DNA from 2 places in the Rossellomorea vietnamensis genome. Region 2 is predicted to be linked to the other one. Evidence: riboswitches for the same ligand, from Rfam matches in the RefSeq annotation. Region 2 holds a riboswitch; the other holds the start of a gene.
What was found. A riboswitch is a leader RNA that binds a small molecule or an ion and turns the genes downstream of it on or off. The one in region 2 is predicted to bind FMN.
Positions count from the first base shown of each region.

Region 1: linked by a shared signal. The riboswitch ahead of N5C46_RS00610 (ECF transporter S component) and the one ahead of ribD (bifunctional diaminohydroxyphosphoribosylaminopyrimidine deaminase/5-amino-6-(5-phosphoribosylamino)uracil reductase RibD) in region 2 are both predicted to bind FMN.

Region 1 covers NZ_CP104558.1:115,639-124,499, reverse strand. Annotated here, with positions in the region: gene N5C46_RS00645 (glycosyltransferase family 4 protein) at 1-607, opposite strand, end outside; gene N5C46_RS00640 (phosphatase PAP2 family protein) at 660-1,181, opposite strand; gene N5C46_RS00635 (LysM peptidoglycan-binding domain-containing protein) at 1,338-2,042, opposite strand; gene N5C46_RS00630 (CPBP family intramembrane glutamic endopeptidase) at 2,035-2,634, opposite strand; gene N5C46_RS00625 (RecQ family ATP-dependent DNA helicase) at 2,644-4,116, opposite strand; gene N5C46_RS00620 (YpbB family protein) at 4,094-5,158, opposite strand; gene N5C46_RS00615 (ferredoxin) at 5,382-5,630, shown strand; gene N5C46_RS00610 (ECF transporter S component) at 5,735-6,304, opposite strand; FMN riboswitch at 6,462-6,596, opposite strand; gene N5C46_RS00605 (peptidoglycan DD-metalloendopeptidase family protein) at 6,710-7,609, opposite strand; gene N5C46_RS00600 (hypothetical protein) at 7,828-8,861, opposite strand, start outside.
Region 2 covers NZ_CP104558.1:288,801-297,661, reverse strand. Annotated here, with positions in the region: gene ribE (riboflavin synthase) at 1-492, opposite strand, end outside; gene ribD (bifunctional diaminohydroxyphosphoribosylaminopyrimidine deaminase/5-amino-6-(5-phosphoribosylamino)uracil reductase RibD) at 506-1,600, opposite strand; FMN riboswitch at 1,776-1,919, opposite strand; gene N5C46_RS01625 (hypothetical protein) at 2,115-2,810, opposite strand; gene N5C46_RS01620 (patatin-like phospholipase family protein) at 2,945-3,817, opposite strand; gene N5C46_RS01615 (ABC transporter permease) at 4,058-4,834, opposite strand; gene N5C46_RS01610 (ABC transporter ATP-binding protein) at 4,831-5,733, opposite strand; gene N5C46_RS01605 (PLDc N-terminal domain-containing protein) at 5,730-5,945, opposite strand; one part of gene N5C46_RS01600 (IS3 family transposase) at 6,249-7,135, opposite strand; one part of gene N5C46_RS01600 (IS3 family transposase) at 7,135-7,606, opposite strand; gene N5C46_RS01595 (helix-turn-helix transcriptional regulator) at 8,176-8,861, opposite strand, start outside.

The sequences.
Region 1 (8,861 bases), 170 kb from region 2:
AAAGAAGGATATATTTCTTACCTATCTTGAATTTTTCCCTAAGGGAGGAGTTTCGCTTCTTGGGTGAAAAGGTCGCACAATCGACCCCTCTCCCCCATATGGACAAGTCGGTAAAGCCCTGATTCATAAGATGCATCCTCGTTTCTTCAGAAGGGACGAGGATGCGGTCAGCCTGTGAATAAAACCACTTCATATATTTCCATAATAATGGGGCTGCCCACATCATTTTGTAATAATTCAAGTAGACATCAAAATGAGTATGATAAGAGGCCACAAGGGGGAGGTCCAATTTCTTAGCTCCACGGATTCCATAAAGCCCCATCGTCAGAGGCGTGGTAACATGAATCAGTGTAGGAGAGAAATCCATTAGCTGCTTTCGGATTGTCTTTGGATTTGCTATGGCCGTCCGGCATTCAGGATACAGAAAGAATGGAAAACTCGTGAACGAGTGCACATTAGGATAATTCTCCCCTTTATCCTGAAGATCAGGTGTGAACACTTTGTATTCAATCCTTCTCTTATCATAATGATCCGTCAGCTTTTTTAACGTCCTTGCCACTCCGTTTACCTGGGGATAAAACGTATCAGTAAAAAGCGCCACTCTCATTACCCTTCCCCCTTTTTGGTTTATATGCAATGTTAGCTTTCAGTTAGCTTCTTTATATAAACAAGATGGCCATTGTCGTGACAAATGCCAGAAACGCACCTGCCAATACATCTGAAGGATAATGGACACCCAGGACGACTCTTGAATACCCAACCAGCCAGCTCAACGGGAACAGAACGAGCATCGAGATCGGGTAGTGAATCATAAAAGGGATGGTGATGGAGAAAATAGCCGTTGAATGGCCCGAAGGAAATGAATGATCCTTGAATTGATAGCCATGGATGATCGCCCCCGGTAATGTCATATAGGGACGGATTCTTTTAACCCCTTTTTTCAGCAACATCATCAGGATATGGCTGATGATCAACGAGACCGCAGCCGCAATGACCGTGTCCATAAGCCAACCATAATACCGACCAAGGATGAATAAGATGAAGATGGATCCCACACTGAACTTCGCCCCGCCCAAGTGAGTTACATATCCAAAGAATGAACGATAAAGCTCCTTACTGCCATTGATCCTATAAAACAACTTATCATCTGCATGACGAAAGCGCGTCAGCATATTGTCCATTCAATCAACCCCTTCTCTGTACTGATATGTCAGTTTCATTATATTTTCCGTATGTAATGCTTCTACTAATTCCATGTAAATTCTACTGGCGATTGTTGCAAATAAATGTAAATCACCAACAAAAAAACACCCGCCCCCTTTTCTGGGGAGGATGTTCTATTGATCTAACGGAATTTCCAACACTTGGCCTGATTGGATATCTGTATCCTGAATCTTATTCCATTCTTTGATCCGGTCAACGCCTGATGGGGAATGGTAGTAATTCATGGCGATCCGGTACAAGGTTTCCTGAGGTTTAACCGTATGATAAACAACCTTGACCTTTGGCTCTTCTTTCTCTATTTCTTGTGATTCTTCTTTTGGTTCATCCTTTATCTGTTCCTGCGGCTTTTCTTCCACTGTTTCTTTAGGTGGTGGCGCCGAAGCTTGTTGATTCTTCTCACCGGTAGTGGTAGCGGACTCGTTCGAAGATGCATTTTGCTTGTCCGTTTCAGGAGGATCTTCTTCCTCTTTAGGGGCGACGGCAGCCTCATCCTCACTACCTTCTTGTTCCTCCTCAGATTGGTCATAACGGACTTCAACCACGTCATCTATATCTTCAGACATGACGACGAGTGGACCATTTCTGTGATCGAGATAAGAATAAATGCCGAAAACGGTCAAAGGCAATAAAATAAAAAATAAGAGCAGCATACTGATCAATGGGTACTTCATTTTCCATTTTTTCTTTTTATGTTTCTCTCTATGCAGCTCACTTCTCGGGGGAAGCGGCTCCCTTTTTTTGACGGGTGGTTCCTCAGGGACTCGTTCAATTTTTATCTTCCGTTTCGCTGCCTGATCTCGATATGGGTCTTTACTCATGTGACATCCCTTCTTTACTTCTTTGTCTTCCATTCTTACGCATATGTAACCCCAGTAAAAAATCGATGACAAAGTGCATGATGATCGTAACCAATAAATTATCTGTGAATTCATAAATGAAACCGATCCAAAAGCTGAGCAATACGATATTAATGATTAAAAACCAGTGAGCCCAGTACCTGAAATGAATGAGAGCGAAAATAATGCTTGAAATGATCAGTCCAAAGTGAAATTGAAGGACACCCCTGAATAAAACCTCTTCACTTACACTGATAAACATCGCTAAAAGGGCGATTTCCCCCATGCTTCTATTTGTGAATATCTGTGCATTGACCCCGCCATCGTCGTAATATTTAGCAGGCAGCACCTTCATCAGGAGCATATCGATCAGGACGATCAGGAGACCGCTCGTCATCCCGACCGTAAAGATGGCAGGGGAAAACCTGATCTGATCCCAGAATTCAGACGTTGTGTCAAATAAAAATAAACCTAACACACAGGCGATCGTTAATAGTAAAACTTGAGTAAAATACAAATGGAACGTTAATTGCTTCTTGGAAAGCTGTTGAATGATTTCCCCTTGTTTCTTCATTGATACCACTTATCCTAATAGTAAATTTTCTAACCTTTTCTCCCAGTTTGCAGTGCCGGTTTCTTGTATATTTAACGAGAATGGCTCAGTCTTGAAATCATCGAGTGAATCACCGCATCGATCACAACAATATGGGTTATCGACATTCTTTTTTTCATTGAAATAATGGAGGAGCTTCTCCCGTCTGCACGTAACGGCCTGTAGCCAGTTGATCATGGAGTACAGGTTGTCCTTCTTGTATTGTAAACGATTGTTCCGGATTTGTTTCACTTTTTCTAGTAATCTATCTTGATCAATCGGCATGTCCCGGGTCAACTCCTCTGTATAATACAACAGGAATCGATACTGCACCTCTGTAAGCTGAAGCTGTTCGATTAACTCCTTTGACTGTCCCTTTCTGCCCTCTTCGATAAACCTCTGAATTTGATCATCTTGGGGCAGCTCACTTTCAATGAACTGAAGGGGCAAGGAAAGATCCTGTTCTGAGTATAGCACGACAGATACACTACTTTCTCCATCGCGGCCCGCCCTTCCAATTTCCTGTAAAAACGCTTCGATGCTGGAGGGGAAATGAAAGTGAATGACGAAACGGATATTTTCTTTATTCACTCCCATTCCAAACGCCGAGGTTGCACAGATCATTCTAAGCTTCCCGGAAAGGAATTGCTGCTGAATCAAGATCCGGTCCTCCTGCTCCATCCCACCATGGTAGTGTGCCACTCCTGACACACCGTTCTCTGACAGCCAGAGAGCAATATCTTCAGCCATACGTTTACTTGAGAAATACACTACTCCCGGACCGTCCCACGCTCTCACACATTCTAACAACGTGTTCAGCTTTTCATTTGGTCCGGACACCCTCTTAACAAATAATCCAATATTCCCACGATCGACTGAATAGACCATTTCAACAGCATGATCCATTTGAAGCACCTTCTTGATGTCTTCCCTGACTTCCTCCGTCGCCGTTGCCGTCAATGCCAGGGTGGTCGGATTGTGGAGCAGCTTCTTCAGTTCCCCGAGCTTTAGATAATCCGGCCTGAAATCAGGCCCCCACTGAGATATACAATGCGCTTCATCGATTACATACAGGGAAATATCCAAAGATTGCAGGGAGGATATGACCCCTCGATTCATTAACATTTCAGGGGAAATGAAGATGAACTTATACAGATGTAATCGTTCCAAAGCCTCTCTTCTTTCCATATAGGGCAAAAAAGAATTCAGTGCGATGACCCGCTTTTCTCCCATCACTTTCATCTGCTCCACTTGATCCTGCATTAAAGAAAGCAGGGGAGAAATGATCAACACGTGCCCATCCATCAGATAACCGGGCAGCTGATAACACAGTGACTTCCCTGTCCCAGTCGGGAGCATAGCAATCGTGTCCCGTTGATTCAGAACGGAATGGATGATTTCTTCCTGCCCTTCCCTAAAGGAGGAGTAGCCGAATCTTTCTTTAAGTTCTTGTTGCAGATTCACGTGTTTCACCTGCCTTTGCGATAGCCACCCGGATTTGAAAATAGCTCAAATGAGGGAGTTTTTCTTTAATGTGCTTAAGTCTTTTCGTCTGTGCTTCCTCCATCACCTTCAGTACGTTTACGTATTCTTCCCTGGTAATGAAGGGATCAATGTCCAAACCTTCCTCTGTTAAAATCAACTCGATGACATGGTCCTCAATGGTATTGAGTTTCAATTTACGGATCCGGGCGATTTCTTCTAGGGAATGCCCCCTCTTATACAAGTCGTAGGTCTTGCTGGTCGATATGGTCAGGTTCTGTCGGTGATCACTTTTCAAGCCCATGGAATATAATAACGGAAAGCCTTTAGGATCCCTTTCTATTTCGGTCAACATACCGTGAAGCAGATTCAGGAATCGGAAGCGGCACTCTTCAAGATCCATGTCCAATTTCTCTGCCACCTGAAATTCCGTCCAGCCATAGTCCTTATATCCGGTTAATCGATACACCAATAAAGAGGGATCACTTCCCTGGATGTTCAGAAGGGTGGTCAGCTCTTTGAACAAGAGGGACGAGAGAGTGTCACTGTTAGGATTCGCCCTGATACAATTCTTGACCCATTCCTGTATATGTCTGTTTCGCTGAACCGGGTAATAGAGGAATTCCTGACGTTTGGCATTGGAAAGGACTTGAACCAGAAGGCTTAGCCTCATCCAGAATAGACGGGCTTTATCACCATGAATGAGACCGTTCATTTCTGAAGGGAAAGCCCCATCAAGAAAATACTGTTTCACAGCTTTAGAACCCTCGGATGCCATGCTGGCATTATCATTTTCACCAACGGTTATCCATCCGGCCTCTTCCAATTCCCTTACCTTTTGATTGAAATACGGCCGCTTCAACTTAGGTAAAGAAAGGAAAAACGGTTGCAGATGAAAGATATGTGCATCCTGAATCGATTGGGAAGATTTCTTCCCTTTTAAAATATGAAATACCGAGTAAATGGAGCGCTCTCCATTAATTTGCAAAAAACAATATAGGATCACATAATTAAGATAGGTCAATGCTCTCCTCCTTAATATGTAGGTTATTGTCAAATATTGTACCATGAAATTGGCTTTTCACCATGTTTTGTTTTTCATATATAGGATAAAAATAAAAAGAAAGCACCTAACTATTGAAAAGTCATCCAATCCTCTATAAAATAAACATTAAGTGATTTTTCACAAATTGACATTGTGTATAATGATGAATTATATAGAATTATTTATTCGGGAGGTTTTTTCTTTGCCAAAATATACGATCGTTGACAAGGATACATGCATTGCATGTGGAGCATGCGGGGCTGCCGCTCCAGATATTTACGATTATGATGATGAAGGTATTGCATTTGTAACATTAGATGATAACCAGGGGACGGTTGAAGTTCCTGACGTATTGGAAGATGATATGATCGATGCATTCGAAGGTTGCCCGACAGATTCCATTAAAGTATCTGACGAACCATTCGACGGAGATGCACTGAAATTTGAATAGTAAGGATGAGGCTAAGAAGATCGATCTTCTTAGCTTTTTTTATGGATATGGAATGCAATAGAAAAACCCCTCAATATGGCTGAGGGGTTCATTTTATAACATCATTATGCCGCTTTGTTTAAGGCCACCTGTCTTGATAGCCAGCCTTGAAGGCGGACAAACAGTAAAGTAAATACGGATGTCACCAAAATCCCTTTCAGGATGTTGAATGGAACGATTCCGGTAATGATGATTTCAGCAGGAAGCTCAAAGTTCATGAAGTATTTATAAGCAGGCAGGAACACAAAGTAATTCAGGATCCCCATGCTGATACTCATGACGACGGTTCCTGTGATCAGTCCGATCAACAGACCTTTTTTCGATTGAAAACGTGAATAGATGTAATACGTCGGAAGAATCAAAAGGACTCCCGCAATAAAATTGGCTGCATGACCAATCGGAACACCTGTGTCGCTTCCGGTCATGACGTAATCAATCACGTTCTTAAACAGTTCGACCAATATTCCTGCAAGCGGTCCCAGTGTGACCGTCGCAATCAATGCAGGTACATCACTGAAATCAACCATAAGGAACTTTGGAAATGGTGGAATTGGGAAGTTGAATAACATTAGTACATACGATATGGCACTTAGCATACCAATTGTGACAAACATTCTCGTATTCATTTTTTTCATAACTCTCTCTCCTTTAGGAGATTCATCTCAAATCGAAGACGGTTCAAGCTAAAGGTAGCATTAAAAAACTCCCGGATAAACAAACATATCCCGGAGAATGAAAGGCATACCCTAATAAACGTTTAGCTTCCCATTTTCTAAACGTTGTGGCCATCACCTTCATCTTCTCCCATCCAGACTATACTGTCGGCTTTGGAATCGCACCAAATCCTGCCCCAAAAGGCTCGCGGGCTTAGAAACACGAGGTTTCATCACCGCCGGTAGGGAATTTCACCCTGCCCCGAAGACGAATCTTTATTTTTTTATACATTCTCATTATACATAAAGTTAAGTGCTATGTGAAGAAAAACAGTTCGAATTCGAACTAATTATGTGTTTTCCCTATCCGTGCTGTGCGTGACATCATCAATTCACCTTCAGCACCTGCTGTGGATATATTGCCGATGCCGGGTTCAAGTCATTCCTCGACACCAGTTCATCCATATCGATCCCCTGCGCCTTAGAGATCGAATACAATGTGTCCCCTTGCTTCACTACGTATTGCCCTTCAGGGGAGGATCCTGATCCTGGAATCATCAATCTCTGATTGACGTTTAACCCGGAGCTCTTCAATGCATTCTTCTGCATGATTTCTTCCACTGACAAACCATATTGTCTGGAAATCCCCCAAAGAGTCTCACCTTTATGGACGATGTGCACCCCCTCCGCTACATGTTCATCAGGAAGCGATTCCGGAGTCCCAGAGACACCCACTGCCTGGAATGGATCCTTCTCTTTGGCAAATACCAGCTGTCCGACTTCCCCCTGACCGAACACACGATAGGGATCGACTGCATTTTCTTTATCAATCGTCCACTCCCCTCTGTGGACTTCAAAATGGAGATGAGCCCCCGTTGATCTTCCCGTGTTCCCCAATCGTCCAAGTTGTTGACCTTGTGCCACTTCCTGATTTTCATCCACAAGCCTGCTTTGAAGATGGGCATAGACGGTTTCATATCCATTTTCATGCCTGATGAATACAACATGACCGTAGGTATCTGAAAGATAAGATTTGATCACTTTTCCTTTAGCGACAGAATATACAGGCGACCCGATATCCCCTCCGATATCCATGCCTTTGTGAGAACCTGACCTTGTACCATATGAATCTGTTATCATACCTTCTACGGGAAATGTCCAGGACGATGTGTCACCTGACACCTTATCCCCCTCTGCGTTAGCTGCATTTACGGTTAAGAACATCATGAATACACTTACCGTTAAAAGAAAAAAGATGAATAGCCTTCTTGCATAATCGAAAATCATGCTTGTCCTCCTTAGGTCTTATTGACAGACGTGCCTTGACTTCTATATGTATTACACCATTCTTACCGTTTCCCCCTCATTACATGCATAGGCATGCTTTTTGAGATATTTTTCCTTTGTGTAGTTTGTCTGTGAATGCGGTAAATATTCGTTTTTATAGCGTAAAAATAAAAAAACCAGATTCGGATCAAATCCGCTTCTGGTCTTTTCCATGAGATTTAATTCACAACGCTCTTTTTATTCGGACTGATCGGTGTCTCGAGGGGCTCTGTGAAGTCAAAGCCGTTCCAGCTTTCCTGTTTGATGTTTTCAAACCGGGCACTTTCAAAGCCAGAGCTCCTGCTTGTCAGCAATATTCCTTCGATCAGCTCCTGTGCGGTTTGTTCGCCTAAAGAGGTTAAATCCAGTTCGTTTAAAAAACTGATTGTGACCACCTCATTTGCTTCTGTCACGTTAAAGTTGATGTCTTTCGGGACGACACTTTGAAAAAGGCCCGTCTCTGCACTTTTCATTGCCTGGATCGACTCCTTGATCCCCCCTCTGTTTACATTATCAGGTACAAGGAAGCGGTCCTTCCCATTGGGTGAGTATAGATAGTATGCACTGTGCGTCTTTTCGTTCAGATCAACACTTGAGAACTCTCCCGTCGAACTGAATTGAGGGACCGAACCGTCCTGATTTTTCAGTACAACTTTATCTAACCCTTTGTGCTGGAATGAATATTGAAGAGAGTGATAAAAAGCGTATTCGACTGCACTGCTGCCACTGTAAGAATGATCGGGATCGAGGGTGAAGATGACCTTATTCTTGTCAAGGGACACATCTCCCTTTAAAGGCAGATAGTCTTCAAGTCCCCAGTCGGTTTCCGGCAGTTCCTCACCAATTTGCTCATGTCTTGTCAACCAGTCTTCCTGTCTCTGTTCTTCCACAATCGTTACAGGTATGGGCACTGCTTCAGGTGAAACAAGTCCAAAGGAATAGAATTCCTTTCCCTTTAGATCTTCTTCATAAAGAGAAAGCCTTTTGGGTGATTCTTTTAGATCCTCCGACATCGTCAGATTGCTGTTTTCATTTGGATCAGCCTCCGTCGCAGCGACTATCTCTTCTTTACTGGATCGGGGAGGGAGTTCGCTTTCTTTCTGAAGAGAAGCGATGTCCCCTTTATTTTCTGAGCTGCCTGGTTCCGCACCCGATTCGGATTTCTCCATACTGGTATCCGTTAGTTGATTCAGAACGGTGGGAGCGAGTAAGA
Region 2 (8,861 bases):
TCTCGTCTGAGGGATGAGGGAAATCGTAATGGTATTATTTTTTACACCAAACACAGTAAGGGAGGTGCCGTCAATTGCGACCGACCCCTTTATGATGAACAAATGGCCGTGATGTTCCGGGATGGTAATGTCCATATACCATGCATTTTCCACTTTCTCTACTCTCATGATGGTACCCACCCCGTCTACATGGCCGTTGACAAAATGACCGCCGAAACGTCCATCTGCCCTCATGGCCCTTTCCAGGTTCACTTTCGAACCACGGGTAAGGGTCCTTAAGGTGGTCCCTTCAAACGTCTCCGGCATGACATCAACCTGAAACTTGTTGGAGCTGAATGAGGTGACGGTTAAACAAACCCCGTTCACACTGATGCTGTCCCCTATATGGATATCTTCGAGAATGCGGCTCGATGCAATCGTCAGTTCCATGGAAGAGGAAGACTTTGTCATCTGTTCGATCGCTCCAATTTCTTCAATAATTCCAGTAAACATTCTTCTCCCCCTTTCATAAAGGTTCCCGTTTTGGCCGTGCGATAATTTTGATATCCTGTCCTACACGATCCAGGTGTGCAATCTCCATTTCCAATCCTTCTGCAATGGTCGGAAATCCTTTTCCTCCAAAACTCGTGAAGGCAGCATTTCCACCAACAAGCTTTGGTGCCATATACATAACCATTTCCTGAAAGGCCTTTTCCTCTAAGAAAGCAGAATGTACAGAAGAACCACCTTCTACATAAAGGGAAGCAATCTTACGGGAACCAAGTTCTTTCAGAACGGTTCGAATCCCGATTCTCTCATTGGCAAGGGAAACGATTTCACATCCCCGATCGATATAGGGCTTCTTCTGTTCTTCTTTGACCGAACTGCCTGTAAATATGATGGTTCTACTTTCTAGGTCCTCTACGACATGAGAGTGGATCGGTGTACGCAAATAAGTATCTAATATAATTCGAATGGGGTTTTTTCCACCTTGGGGCAGACGGGTGGTAAGGTGTGGGTTGTCTTGAATGACCGTATTGACTCCTACTAATATCGCGTCATGCCTGTGACGATCATAGTGGACATCGGTTCTTGAGGCTTCGGATGTAATCCACTTACTGTCTCCCGAAGCTGATGCGGTTTTTCCATCTAGTGTAACCGCTGTTTTTAGCGTGACATATGGGGTACCATTTTGAATGAAGTGGAAAAAATGCTTATTCAGCTCCCGGGCTTCTTCTTCAAGTTCACCCACCACTACTTCAATGCCTGCATCCCTTAATTGTTGAATGCCACGCCCGGCCACCAGGGGATTGGGATCCCGGGTGGCGATATGGACCTTCTTTACGCCGCTTGAAATCAATGCTTGAGAGCATGGAGGTGTTTTCCCATAGTGGGAACAAGGCTCAAGGGTAACGTAAATGTCGCTTCCTTTCGCTTTATCTCCTGCCATTTTGAGGGCATTGACTTCTGCATGTCCTTCTCCCGCTTTCAGATGAGCACCCATCCCGACAATTTCGCCATTTTTGACCACTACAGATCCTACCACAGGGTTAGGCGATGTCTGGCCAAGGGTTGTCTCTGCCATTGAAATGGCAAGCTTCATATAATGGGTATGATCCAATTGAAGTATCTCCCTTCTATCAACAATACTATACAAAAATAAAGAAACCCCAAGTAACGTTTTACTTGGGGGAAGTTGGCATGACTAAATAAAGCATTCGATCTGATGTTTCAGAAAGGAAAAATAATCCATAAACACTGGTCAGACTCCTATCCTGTCCATCAACTAAATGCTGCCGTTCCTTCTCCCATCCAGACTTTCACTGTCGGCTTTGGAGTTTCACCAAATCCACCGTCTAATATGTATTAGCCGGGTCACGGACTAAGAGCATTTGCTCATCACCGCCGGTAGGGAATTTCACCCTGCCCCGAAGGAAACCTATTCGATTATCATTATTCTATCATAGTTTCATAAATAAAATCATGTAAGAAGAACTAAAATAAGATTTTTGTCCTAATTTTTAGAATACACGGCAATGAAATCATAGGATAAAAAAATGCCTCTATATGATTAGAAGCATGTTTCTTTCATACGTGTAACATTCTTCCTTTGTTAGTGTACCCGAATGACTTGACTATGATGTGAGAAAATAATCACTGTCTACATACCAAAGAAAGATCAGAAGCCAGTCCAGATCATCATTATACGTTTCGTAAAATGATACGTAGCTGTGGTGGGAATCGAACAGCCGTTGAACACTTTGGGGGAGGTACCCTTTTTGTAAGGATAGATAATTTTTTTCTTGATAATTCAAGATCCATCTCTTGTTTCCTTTATAGATGAGGATCGTGTCCCCACCTTCATTCTGCCATTCGATGGCGGTGGCACTTTGATATTTCAGTTGAAACATCATCCTTCTCTCAGGATGATCGATTTTTATGGTTCTGCTCCACTTCGAAAATGACAGCGGAAGTTTATGCTTTCTGTGAAACAAGTATTGTTTTGGGTTATTGATCATGGATGTGCGTTGAATAAAATAGTGGGACCAACCGTTCGTTTTTAAATAATAGGAGCCCTCCTTCGTATGGACCCCTACAAGCGAATGCTCGGAGACAGGCATATTTTCATAATACAGACGGTTTGCCTTCTTAAGTTCCTTTTTCAGGCTATAGCTGAGATATAGATTTGAAAGCGCCGGGATGAAGATCAGCAAGGGGAAATAATATAATTGTTGTGTCACTACAAGCATCCCTACACCAATGAGAAAATACATGACACTTCTAAAAAGCAACGTATATTGTTCATTTTTGTATATTTGATAGAGGTTCATAGAATGCTCGTCCTTTCAAGGAATCTCTATCATATGTATGTGAAAAATCCGTAAAAAGACCATATGTCAGGTAAAGGGGGAAAATGAACAGAACACTCTCTTACAAGTGAGTGGTTCTATTCATCCCTGACGTTCTATGAGTGTACCAGCTTCCCTGATTGGTTCCAATCGACTAACTGCTTCCATTTTGATTCTGCGTCATGATAGCCCTGCCAGTACAATTCGTCCAGTTTTTGAGGATTTTTTTCAATCCGGCTTACTTTGAGTGGATGCTGGGGCTGGATGATCAATACCTCTCCATTTTTTTCTTTTTCTTCTATCTCTTGAATCGTTTGATTATAGCGCATGTAGCGATTCATCAGCGTCTTGTGCAACTCTGGATATTGAGGATATTTTCTTCTCACAAGGAACGAAAATCTTGAAGGCTTTTTATAATATCCCCTATTCCGTGTGAGGATGACCACATTTTTTTTGAATCCGTCCCGCTCTGCTTTTTCAATGGGAACCGGATCGCTTATGCCCCCGTCAAGGAGGTGGCGGGAAGCAAATTCAACAATCGGAGCCACAAATGGAAGAGAGCTTGATGCGCGGATGATCGTGAGAAGGTCCTCTCCATAATCCTTCCTTGAGAAATAGGCCGGCTTTCCTGTATGACAGTCGGTTGTCCCGACTACAAATTCCGTTCGGTTGGAGTGAAAGGCTTTATAATCGAAGGGGACCAATTTATTCGGTATTTCATCAAAGACATAGTCCATCCCGAATAATTCACCCGTTTTCCAGTAGTTCCGCCATGATAAATATTTGGGATCGCGGATGAAATCCACATTCACCTTTTTATTGCGGCCGTTTTGTTTGGACAAATAAGACGCGGCATTGCATGCACCTGCCGATACGCCGATGACATAAGGGAATTCAATTCCCTTCTCCAAGAAAAATTCCAGTGCCCCCGCCGTGTATATTCCTCTCATGCCGCCTCCTTCGAGGACGAGTCCGGTTTCATTCATAATCATCTTCTTGACCACCTGCCTTTTGCTGTAATAGAAATTGCTTTACTTCCAGAGGGGTACAATTTTTCCCCGGACAGTTCCCCCATCGGGATCCAGCAGGGAATATAGTGCACCCTATCCCTGGTGAAATCGTATTCTTCACCTTTTCCCGAGCCAAATAAGCCATTATATTTTCCCACAAAATAATAGGAATGTGTATTATTCTGCTTGAAGGTCAACGAGATTTTCAGTTCCGAGATGTCAGCTCAGTTCTTTTTTCCTGGAGAGGGTGGGAGTGAGGATGAGAATCGTCAGGCAAATGGCCAGGGTCAGGTAGATTGTTCCTGATAGATTTTCTGTCCATCGGTCCTGTAGGATCAATTCGTTTACATAGCTGGTCAACTGCCCCGGCGACCATTTTAATGTTTTTGTCATATATCCTGAGAAGAAGGTGATCAGCATGGTCGATGCGATTGTATAAAAAGCAGCAAGACCCGGCGTTTGTACAAGGCTGCTGAAGAAAATCACCAATGTCATGATAAAGGTCAGCCACAGGCCGTAAACCAGGAAACCCTCTAAGAATGTGTGTAAGTCGATTCCATCGAATAACAGGTGGATATAATACAATCCCGATAGCATCCCAAGGCTGTATGACACCCAAACCAAAACGAATGCAGCCGACCATTTGGAGTAAATATACGAACTGTATGGAACAGGTTTCACAAGTACCAATATTGCGTTACCGCTTTTCCTTTCCCCTGCCACCGTCCCCATGAACCCCAATACGATGACCAGGACACCCACGGTGCTGAATTGATTCATGATGGACAGCAGTACTTCACCCGATGAAGGGGTCGGTATGGATATGACCGTCCCGTCCGGCAAGTCCCCGACTGATTGTAATATTTCGGGCATATAATAGGCCGTCAAGGGTTCCGTCAAACCAAAAAGAATGAAAACGATTGGCATCCAGATCATTTTATAATTACGGATGAGCTCGAGCATTTCTTTTCTGAATAATACCCAACCGATTTTCATTTTTTTATCACCTCCATGAAGACCTCTTCCAGGCTTACTTCACTGCTTTCAAATTTGGTCACACCCCATTCATACTCAGTGATCAGTGAAAAAATCCTGGCTCTGTCCCGGTCCAGATCAGCCACCTCAAAGGAAAGCCGCTTCCCGTCTGACACCATATTATGAATCCACTCTTTTCCCTTTAAGATTGGAGTATATTTATGGCTATCCTCATTGAAATGCAAGGTCAATCTTAATTTATGGTGCCTTGCCTTCACTTCCTGGATCGCCCCCTGCTCAATCAGTACGCCCTCATGAAGAAAAAGGACATCTTCACATATCTGTTCTGCATCATTTAAGATGTGGGTCGAGAACAGAATGGTCGTTTCCTTCTTTAACGTCTTTAATAAATCAAGAACTTCCCTTCTTCCAAATGGATCTAGGGCGGATACAGGCTCATCAAGGATGATGAGCTTAGGTTTATGAATGAGAGCCTGAGCGATCCCAAGCCTTTGTTTCATTCCGCCCGAGTACTGACCCACCTTCCGATTCTTCCCTTCTTCCAAACCGACTAAAGCGATCAGTTCTTCTGTCCTTCTCTCTGCATTCTCCTTCTTCATTCCTGAAATTTCACCGGAGAAGATCAGGAACTCCTTTCCGGTCATCCACTCAAAAAAGGCGGGATATTGCGGCAGATATCCGATCATTTCACGGATATCATCAGGGGAATCAGGAGCCATGATCTTCCCTGCTGTAGGTTTAATTAATCCTGCCAGCATATTTAGCGTTGTCGTTTTGCCGGCACCATTCGGCCCGAGCAAAGCAGTACAAGCCCCACCTTTCAACTGAAAGGAAATATCCTTCACTGCAAGCTTTTCCTTATACCTCTTTTCTAAAGACGATACTTCCAAGACATTCATCCATTCCGTCTCCTTCCGAAGATGAAGTAGATGACCGGTCCGAGAATATTAATGAAAATGATGATTAATATCCAAAGCCATTTCGGGCCGTTTGTGGATTTTATTCGGATTACATCAAAGATTGCCACCACCATAAGAATGAGCTGAATAACGATAACAGGAGCGATAAGTCCCCAATTGATTGTTTGTAACGATTGTTGTAATTCGTTCATTTTTTCTTCCTCCCTTACCTTTTCCAACTATAAGACGGCAGAAAGAAGAAATCGTTCACTTTTCCATGAGAATTTTTTTCGTAAGTAAAAAAGACGTAAAAAAATCCGAACGATTATCGAAATTCTAAATCGTTCGGATATATCATTTAGTTGTTTACGTATAGTTGTTTACGTAAATACTGTTGCTTTTGGATGAAGTGAGTAGTGGTTGATTTCCGCTCCAGTTGCTCGCTTTCCGCGGGGCTGGCGGTGAGCCTCCTCGGGCTAAATGCACTGGCCCCATAATGTTGGACACTTAAATTTCTAAGCAGCTAATTCAGTACTTACTCGATAAGCTACCGGACTTTTTCGTTTTAACCTTGATTTGATTCTCAGGTGATTGTAGTAATACATGTATTCTTTCAGTTCTTCTTTAAAGTGCTCGATACTATCAAATTCCTTTAAGTAAAGGAACTCAGACTTCATTATCCCAAAAAAGTTCTCCATGACCGAGTTGTCGTAACAGTTTCCTTTACGAGACATACTTTGGGTGATGTTATGTTTTTTCAGTGTCCTTCGGTACTGAGCCATTTGATAATGCCACCCTTGATCTGAATGGATTAAGAGCTCATCGCCTTCATTTACATGTTTTAATCCTTTTTCTAACATCTTCTCGACCAAGTCAAATGTCGGCCTTGATTGGAGCGTATAGGTAATGATCTCTCCGTTAAATAGGTCTAGAATGGGGGACAGATAGAGCTTTTGACCGAACAGTTTGAACTCCGTTACGTCTGTCACCCATTTTTGATTAGGTTTATCGGCTCTAAAATTACGATTTAGGATGTTGGGAGCTACTTTTCCAACTTTCCCTTTGTAGGATTTATATTTTTTCATTCGCACAATGCATTTAAGGCCCAATTCTCTCATGATTCGAAGGACTTTCTTTTTATTTATATCGTGTCCTTTTGCTTGAAGAACGTCCGTAATGCGACGGTACCCAAGGCGTCCTAAGTGTTTATGGTAGATGAAATTGATCCTTCTTTTCCATTTGCGATCAGGATCTGGTTGGTCTAATTTTTTTGTGATGTGATAGTAAGTACTTTTAGGCAGCTTAGCTACTTTTATCATTTTAGTCACCGGGAATTCGTTCCTTAGTTCAAATACTACTTTCGCTTTGATTTCGTTGGTGATGGTTCTTCCTGAACTAAGGCTTTTAGCTTTTTTAAATACGCATTTTCCATACGAAGGTATTCCAGTTCTTTTTTCATATCTTCCATCGTTTGGTTAGAAGAGTTATCTTTGATCTTCTTATCTTTATGATTAGATGTCATTGTAGAAGGCCTCATTTCTAATGATCCGAAGGCATCTTCTCCAGCTCTTTCCCACTTTTTGACCCACCTACGAACCATACAGGGGTCTGGGATATGAAAAATGGCTGATGCCTCTCGAATGGAGCAATTCTTCTCCGTAATAAATTGAATTACCCTCAGTTTAAAGGCGGAAGGATAGTTTGTATAGGGAAAGGTAAAGGCTTGGTCCCCGTGGTGACGAACTAACATCACCCAATAGCGCAGAACAGATTGATCAACCCCCACTTGATTGGCAAGATCTCGATAACTAACGAGTTCATTAAGATAACGTTTAGCAGCTTTCAATTTAGATTCTTGAGTAAACTTGGCCATACGTGCTGGCACCTCCTATTGTTGGTTGGGGTGTCCAACAATAGGGGTGCAACTCAAAAGCCCTGTGGGGTCTCACCTGTCCAGCGTTTCCCGCAGGAGTCGAGCAACTTCCGCTCCAATCAACTTTCCAAGCGTAAGTGTTCCACTATAACCTTGTAGTGTACACTATTTTATCAACACTCATATTCTAGTAGTTGCAGTGTGGCAGTGATAGATTCCTGCTAATAATATCTTCTAAGACACAAACTTCTAAGAGGGACCGAACAAAGGAAAAAAATCTGTGTATGAATGACAGCCTCTGTGAAACGTGACTTTTATTATCTTTGCTAAAGCATATTCAGTGTATATAGCAGGTTCTAGCTATTGATTGGAGTGGAAGACGAAGACTCCTACGGGAAAAGCGGAATAGGTAAGACCCCGCAGGAGCGTCAGCGACGAGGAGGCTTGCCTTCCGCCCGAGGAAAGCGAAGTCTTGCACGGAAATCAATAGCGGTGTAACAAGTGATCCTAACTAATTTTTTGAGGATTCTTCTTTAGAGGAAATGAATTTAGATTGTCCCTGCCTCTGGTTAGTTATCTTGATATAAAGTATACAGTTTATCCACTTCTGCTTTGACGGTTTTGACGAGGGAAGGGGGAGAGAGCACTTCAGCCTGACTTCCAAATGTGAGGATCCAGTTTACGAGACCGGTGCTTACCCGTGCTTTGGTCGACAGAATAAAATGGTCCTCTCCGTGCCTTTGGATATGGACATCTTTCCCGAACTTATCCATCATCACATTGATGAGGTTGTTATGAAACTTAATCTTGATCCACTCTTCGTCTCCGGCAAACATTTGAAATGTTGACTGAACGTATTTGGATACATCGAAGCCTTCATATGGATAGGTTTCCGAAAGGACTTCAACATTACGCAATCGATCGACCCGATAGTGACGTATTTCGTCCGCTTCAAAATAGTACGCAATAAGATAATAAAAATCATTCGCCCAGGCAAGAGCATACGGTCTAACCTTATACAGCCGGCCCTCATGACTGAGGTTAAATTGTTTATTGACATCATACCGCCCATATTGAAAGGTGATTACCCTCCGTTCGGCAATCGCCTCATGGATATCATGGATGGTGCGGCGAATAAAAGGGGTTTCACTTTTGATGGAGGAATCGATTTGGATTTCATTATGTAACTTCTTCCCTTGTTGATGGCTTGTCAACTGCTTTATCTTCCCTGTCAGCTGCCTCGTTTCCTTCTTCG